3 regions of the Martelella soudanensis genome follow, and region 1 is predicted to be linked to each of the others. Evidence: predicted binding sites of a transcription regulator. Region 1 holds the regulator's gene; each other region holds the start of a gene.
What was found. The regulator PhoB, encoded in region 1, activates phosphate uptake and scavenging genes when phosphate is short. The targets are predictions, from matches to a motif close to TGTCATNNANCTGTCAT.
Positions count from the first base shown of each region.

Region 1 (2,264 bases):
GCGCCCTCGTTCATATGGCCCTCGATCTGGGCGTTCTTGCCGTAGCCCTTCGGCTTCTTGCGGCAATAGATCATCGGCAGGTCGAGACGGTCGGCGAGGAAGGCGGCAAAGGGAATGCCCGCGGTCTCGCCGCCGGCCACGCAGTCGAACTGTTCGAAGCCGGCCTCGCTCATGATCTTTGCGGCGGCGAAATCCATCAGGGTGGAGCGGATTCGGGGAAAGGAAATCAGCCGACGGCAGTCGATATAGACCGGGCTCACCAGACCGGAGGAAAGCTTGTAGGGCTCATCGGGGGAAAAATGCACCGCCTCGATCTCCCACAGCATGCGGGCCATCAGATCGGCCATCACCACCGGCTCGGTAAAACTCGCGCTCGTCATCATCATCCCTTTCGTCTGACGGTTCTGTCCGTGCCCTGTTCGGAGGGAAAAATCAATCGCTGGTGCAGGAAAGGACAGTGCTTTGGTGGTCTGAGGATAAAGAAACGATGAGGTATCGCAATGACGGTGGGCGGTATTAACGGAATTTCCGAAGGCGAGGCGCCGATGAAGCGCATCGGCATCGCAGTCTTCCACCCCCTCGCCCCGCAGGGGAGAGGGTGGCGCGAATGCGCCCGGTGAGGGGAGGGTCTTGCAACTTTCCGTGGCCGGACAGGGGGTGAAAACCAGTGCCGCGAGCGTTTCAACCACGGTGATGCAGCTTGCCCTCATCCGGCCTACGGCCACCTTCTCCCCAAGGGGAGAAGGGGACGACTGAGAGGCCCCTCACACTTCCATCGAATAGCCCGCGCCGCGCACGGTGCGGATCACGTCCGGCATCTGCGAGAAGTTGAGCGCCTTTCTGAGACGGCCGACATGGACGTCGACGGTGCGCTCGTCGACATAGATGTCGTGGCCCCAGACGCCGTCGAGAAGCTGGGAGCGGGAAAATACCCGGCCCGGCGAGGTCATCAGGAATTCCAGAAGCCGGAACTCGGTCGGCCCGAGCCGCACTTCCTTGGCCTTGCGGTGGACGCGGTGGGTCTCGCGGTCCAGCTCGATATCGCCGCATTTGAGCACGCTGGACAGCACTTCCGGCCGGGCCCGGCGCAGGATCGCCCTGACCCGGGCCATCAGCTCCGGGGTCGAGAACGGCTTGACGACATAGTCGTCGGCGCCGATCGCAAGGCCGCGCACCCGCTCGCTCTCCTCGCCGCGCGCCGTCAGCATGATGATCGGCAACCGCTCGGTCTCGGGCCGCATGCGCAGGCGCCGGCAAAGCTCGATGCCGGAAACGCCGGGCAGCATCCAGTCGAGCAGCAGAAGGTCCGGCACCCGCTCCTGCAGCCTGATCTCGGCCTCGTCGCCGCGCGAGATCGTCTCGACCTCGTAGCCTTCGGATTCGAGGTTGTAGCGCAGCAGGACGCTCAGCGCTTCTTCATCTTCGACAACTGCGATCTTCGGAACCATCTCGTGCCTCTGTCAAATGGTTTCAGGACTTGCTCTCGCCGGAGCCGACCGAGGGCGACATGTCGTCCTTCGGGCGTTCTCCCTGCGGCTGCGAGCCGGTGGCGATGTAGTAGATCATCTCGGCGATGTTGGTCGCATGGTCGCCGATGCGCTCGATATTCTTGGCGCAGAACAGAAGATGCGTGCAGGTGGTGATGTTGCGCGGATCTTCCATCATGTAGGTCAAAAGCTCGCGGAACAGCGAGGTGTAGATCGCGTCGATCTCCTCGTCGCGCTCGCGGATCGAATTGGCCTTGTCGGCCTGGCGCGAGGTGTAGGCGTCGAGCACTTCCTTGAGCTGCAACAGCGCCAGTTCCGACAGGTGCTCGATGCCGTGGGCGAGCTTGCGCGGCACGCCGGTGCCCTGCACCGAGATCACCCGCTTGGCGGTGTTCTTGGCCATGTCGCCGACGCGCTCGAGATCGGCTGCGATCCGGATCGCGCCCATGATTTCGCGCAGGTCCGTTGCCACCGGCTGGCGTCTGGCGATGGTGACGATCGCCTTTTCGCCGACCTCGCGTTCGGCCTCGTCAAGCGCCAGATCCTCGGCAATCACCTTTTCGGCGAGCTCGGTATCGGTGTTGACCAGCGCCACGACGGATTGCGAGACCATTTCCTCCGCCATGCCGCCCATTTCGGAAATCCGGCGCTGGAGGTATTTCAGCTCGTCGTCGAACGCCGATATGATATGCGAGTGTGCCATCTCTGTTTCTCCTGAGAGCCTGTCCGCGTTTCGTTGAATCGCGAACACGCTCTAACCTCTTGTTTTACCGCGCG
Region 1 is NZ_CP054861.1:1,374,291-1,376,554, forward strand. It holds gene HQ843_RS06640 (orotate phosphoribosyltransferase) at 1-380, opposite strand, end outside; gene phoB (phosphate regulon transcriptional regulator PhoB) at 765-1,448, opposite strand; gene phoU (phosphate signaling complex protein PhoU) at 1,471-2,190, opposite strand.

Region 2 (2,264 bases), 1.9 Mb from region 1:
TACGAACGCATCCACCGCGACTGGCTGTCGGCGCTGCCGCATGTAGTGCAGATCAACTCGTCCTTCGCGCTGAGGCCGATCATCGAGCGGATCAATGTCGGAGTGGATTGAGGCTATCCCTTGTTCGGCTTCACCAGCAGCAGCCAGTTTTCGCCCTCCGCCTTCCAGTCCTCGGCGGTGACGATTGCCGCGCGCGCGGTCTCGCGAAAGCCGAGCCGGTCGTGAAACCTGCGTGCCGGCGCATTGCCGTCGGAGACGATCAGGGCGAGATCGCGCCCGCCGGCCATCCGCTCGGCCTTTTCCATCAAAATTGTGCCGAGCCCGCGCCGGCGATACTCCGCATAGGCGGCAAGCACGTGGATATAGTAGCAGCCGAAAGCCTGCGACTTCAGCGCCTTCAGCGGTTCGAACACGGCATGCTCCGCCTCGCCGGTCGGCGTGTCATGCTCCAGCGGATAGGCAAGCAGCAGGGCCACGATGTCGGAGCCGAGGGTTGCGACCGTGCCGTTCGTCCAGTTGACCGCCTGATCGACGCGCTGAACGCTGTCACGCCCGGCCTGCCAGGGATCGCCCTTTCCGCCCTCCAGCCGCCCCCAGCGCCACAGCGGCAGACCATGATCGGCGATATTGATAAGCCGCACCATGTCCGGCGCATCCTCCGGCGTCGCGCGCCTGATCGTAAAACTCGAAACCAATCCACCCCTCCCCCAGTTGACCCAAAGCCGCCTGTGCGCCTAGCCTGTCATTAAGCTTTCACAGACTTGCAATTCATTCCATGATCATTGTCAACCGCTTGAGGGTGCGAAGCACCACAACGGAAACGGAGCTGCCAATGTCCGCGCTTTTCGAAACTCACCTTATCTCCCGACGCACACTGCTGCGCGGCATGACCGCGGCCACCGCGATGGTCGCCCTTCATCCTTTCTCAGCAAGGGCCGCCGGCAATCAGGCGCATCTGAGACTGATGGAAACAACCGACATCCATGTCAACGTGTTTCCGTATGACTATTACGCCGATAAGCCCAACGACACGATGGGTCTCGCCCGCACCGCCTCGATCATCGACGCGATCCGCGCCGAATCGACCAATTCGATGCTGATCGACAATGGCGACTTTCTGCAGGGCAATCCGATGGGCGATTACATCGCCTATGAGCGCGGCATGCAGGACGGCGACGTCCACCCGGTGATCAAGGCCATGAACGTGCTCGGCTATGATGTCGGCACGCTTGGCAATCACGAGTTCAATTACGGCCTTGATTTCATGCACAAGGTGCTGGCGGGCGCGAACTTCCCCTATGTCTGCGCCAACCTGACCACCGGAGCCCTGGCCGATGACCCGACCAAAGACGATCTGATGGTCAAGCCCTACCTGATCCAGGAGCAGATGATCACCGATGGCGACGGCAACAAGAGCCCGGTAAAGATCGGCTTCATCGGTTTCGTGCCGCCGCAGATCATGGTCTGGGACGAGAAGAACCTTTCCGGCAAGGCCAATACCCGCGATATCGTGGAGGCGGCGCAAGCCTGGGTGCCGGTGATGAAGGACGAAGGCGCCGATATCATCGTGGCGTTGTCGCATTCCGGCATTGATGGCACCGGCCCCGCGCCGCTGATGGAAAACGCCTCGCTCCACCTTGCCGGCGTCGAAGGCATAGACGCGGTCTTCACCGGCCACCAGCATCTGGTTTTCCCCGGCTCGGATGATTTCGCCGGCATTGAAGGCGTCGATATCGAAAAAGGCACGCTCAAGGGCAAGCCCGCCGTGATGGCCGGTTTCTGGGGCTCGCATATGGGCCTGATCGACCTGCTTCTGGAAAAAGACGGCAACAGCTGGACGATCGTCGACTTCACCACCGAGGCGCGGCCGATCTACCACCGCACCGAGGACCGCAAAGTCGTTGCCAATGTCGAAAGTGATGCCGCGGTCATCGCCGCCGCCGAGGCCGATCACGAGGCGACGCTGGATTATGTCCGCACGCCTGTCGGCAAGACATCGGCGCCGTTGCAGTCCTATTTCGCGCTTGTTGCCGACGACCCGTCCGTCCAGATCGTTTCCAAGGCGCAGACCTGGTACACCAGGGACATGCTGAAGGACACGGAATACAAGGACTTCCCCGTCCTCTCCGCCGCGGCGCCCTTCAAGGCCGGCGGTCGCGGCGGTCCGGATTACTATACCGAGGTCCCGGCCGGCGACATCGCCATCAAGAACGTCGCCGACCTCTACCTCTACCCGAACACCGCCCGCGCCGTGCTGATCAACG
Region 2 is NZ_CP054861.1:3,261,489-3,263,752, reverse strand. It holds gene HQ843_RS15475 (Lrp/AsnC family transcriptional regulator) at 1-111, shown strand, start outside; gene HQ843_RS15470 (GNAT family N-acetyltransferase) at 114-695, opposite strand; gene HQ843_RS15465 (bifunctional 2',3'-cyclic-nucleotide 2'-phosphodiesterase/3'-nucleotidase) at 833-2,264, shown strand, end outside.
Region 2: the regulator PhoB is predicted to act here: its motif matches at 741-757, upstream of HQ843_RS15465 (bifunctional 2',3'-cyclic-nucleotide 2'-phosphodiesterase/3'-nucleotidase).

Region 3 (2,264 bases), 2.8 Mb from region 1:
ACGCGTTGCAATTCCACGCGCTTCTTTGATGCGGTTGAAGAACCGCTCGACGAGGTTTCGATAGCGATAGAGGAACGAACTGAAAGCGAAGGTCTTTTTTCGGTTTCGCTTCGCCGGGATGTTGGCGAATGCCTTCGCCTGAGTTGCCGTGGCGCGGATGGCGTTGGTGTCATAGCCACGATCTGCCAAAAGCGTCGTTCCGGCATGAAGTCTGGTGAGCAGATCTTCGGCGTAGCGACAATCAGCATGCTGACCTTCTGAGAGGCGAAGATCAATCGGCAGCCCATCGGCATCGACGAGAGCGTGGATCTTCGTTGTCAGGCCGCCTCTGGAACGTCCCATGCTTCGATTGGCGCCCCCTTTTTACCGGTGGCGCCATGCTGATGCACGCGAACACAAGACGAGTCGATCATCTGAATATCGCCGTCGAAGGCGGAAGAAATCGCCGTGAGAAGGTGATCCCAGACACCAGCCCGCCGCCAGCGGACAAAGCGATTATAACAGGTGGTGTGAGGGCCATAGCGTTCCGGAACATCGGCCCATGGGCTGCCGGTACGAAAGCGCCAGAGTATGCCGTTGATCACACGGCGGTCATCGACCCGCGGTACGCCGCGGCTGTTATTGGGCAGAAGCGGCTCGATCACCGCCCACTCGAAATCCGTCAGGTCAAAACGTCGGCGCATCAATGGTCTCCTTTCCAGAAACCATTGAATCAAGTCATCGCACCCATGTGAACCCCATTTATGGGTTTACGGCCTAGCGGTCAAAAACCAGAAGGCACCCGCGACGGCGCTGCGGAAAGGCAGGCGCTCCAATTCCACCATGACAGTTTTATGACAATTATTTGAACATTAAATAACAATAAACCGACAAATCCGGAGAAATGTGAATTTTTTACAACAATATATGCTTTCAAGACTTTCGTTGTTATAGGACTTCCGTTTTCAACCAAACCTCAAAAGGGCTATCTGATGAAAATCGGAAATTTCTCCAAGGGCGCTAAGGTCGCAGTCGTTGCCGCCGCCATGGTCTTCTCCGGCACTGTTGTTAATGCTGCCGACACGTCGCTGACCGGCTCGGGCGCCTCCTTCCCCTTCCCGCTCTACTCGGCCTGGTTTAAGGATTTTGGCCAGAAGACCGGCATCGAAGTCAACTATCAGTCCAAGGGCTCCGGCGCCGGCATTGAAGACTTCACCAACCAGGTTGTCGATTTCGCAGCCTCCGACGCCGCCATGAGCGACGAAGAGATCGCCAAGATCGACGGCGGCGTTATCCTGCTGCCGATGACGGCCGGCGAAATCGTGCTTGCCTACAACCTCGATGGCCTGGAAGACATCAAGCTTCCGCGCGACGTCTACCCGAAGATCTTCCTCGGCGAGATCACCAAGTGGAACGACCCGGCCATCGTCGCCGCCAATGAAGGCGTCGACCTTCCCGACGAAGACATCACCGTCGTCGTCCGCGCCGATTCTTCCGGCACCAGCTTCAACTTCACCAATCACCTCGCCGCCATCAGCTCCGATTTCGAGAGCGCTGTCGGCGCCGGCAAGACCGTTTCGTGGCCGAAGGCTTCGAACTTCATCGCTGCTCCGGGCAACCAGGGCATCACCGCCACGGTCAAGCAGACTCCCGGCGCGATCGGCTACATCGAATACGGTTACGCCCAGCAGACCAACACGCCTTACGCCAACCTGGAAAACCAGGCCGGCAACTACGTGAAGGCTGGCGCTGAAGCCGGTAAGGCCGCTCTTGCCTCGGCAGAATTCGACGAGCACAACCGCGCGTTCATCACCGACCCGAAGGGCGAGCAGGCCTATCCGATCGCAACCTTCACCTGGCTGCTGTTCTACAAGGAAGGCCAGGACGCCGACACCGTTGCCGCGCTGAAGGAAATGGTCAACTACGCCCTGACCGACGGTCAGGCCATGGCTGACAAGCTCGGCTACATCCCGCTGCCGGAAAACGTCATCGAACTCGACCAGAAGTCGTTCGCTGACATCGGCATGTAATATTCGGTCATTAGTGACCGTGGCCGGGGCGACGAAAGTACGCCCCGGCCTTTTGACTTGGAAGAGCAGAGCAACACGCCGTCAGACCGAAGCGCCAGCCCGGTCGCCGCACGCAGGAGCCTTGAATGGCCGACAAAACGAAAACCGCCCTGCCCTCAGACGGCAGCGTTTCGCGACCGCCGACCCGGTTTGAATATACCTATGACAAATCATTCCGCATCCTGACGCTGACCGCAGGCATTCTGACTGTCCTGC
Region 3 is NZ_CP054861.1:4,156,022-4,158,285, forward strand. It holds one part of gene HQ843_RS19890 (IS5 family transposase) at 1-356, opposite strand, end outside; one part of gene HQ843_RS19890 (IS5 family transposase) at 356-686, opposite strand; gene pstS (phosphate ABC transporter substrate-binding protein PstS) at 972-2,009, shown strand; gene pstC (phosphate ABC transporter permease subunit PstC) at 2,135-2,264, shown strand, end outside.
Region 3: the regulator PhoB is predicted to act here: its motif matches at 823-839, upstream of pstS (phosphate ABC transporter substrate-binding protein PstS).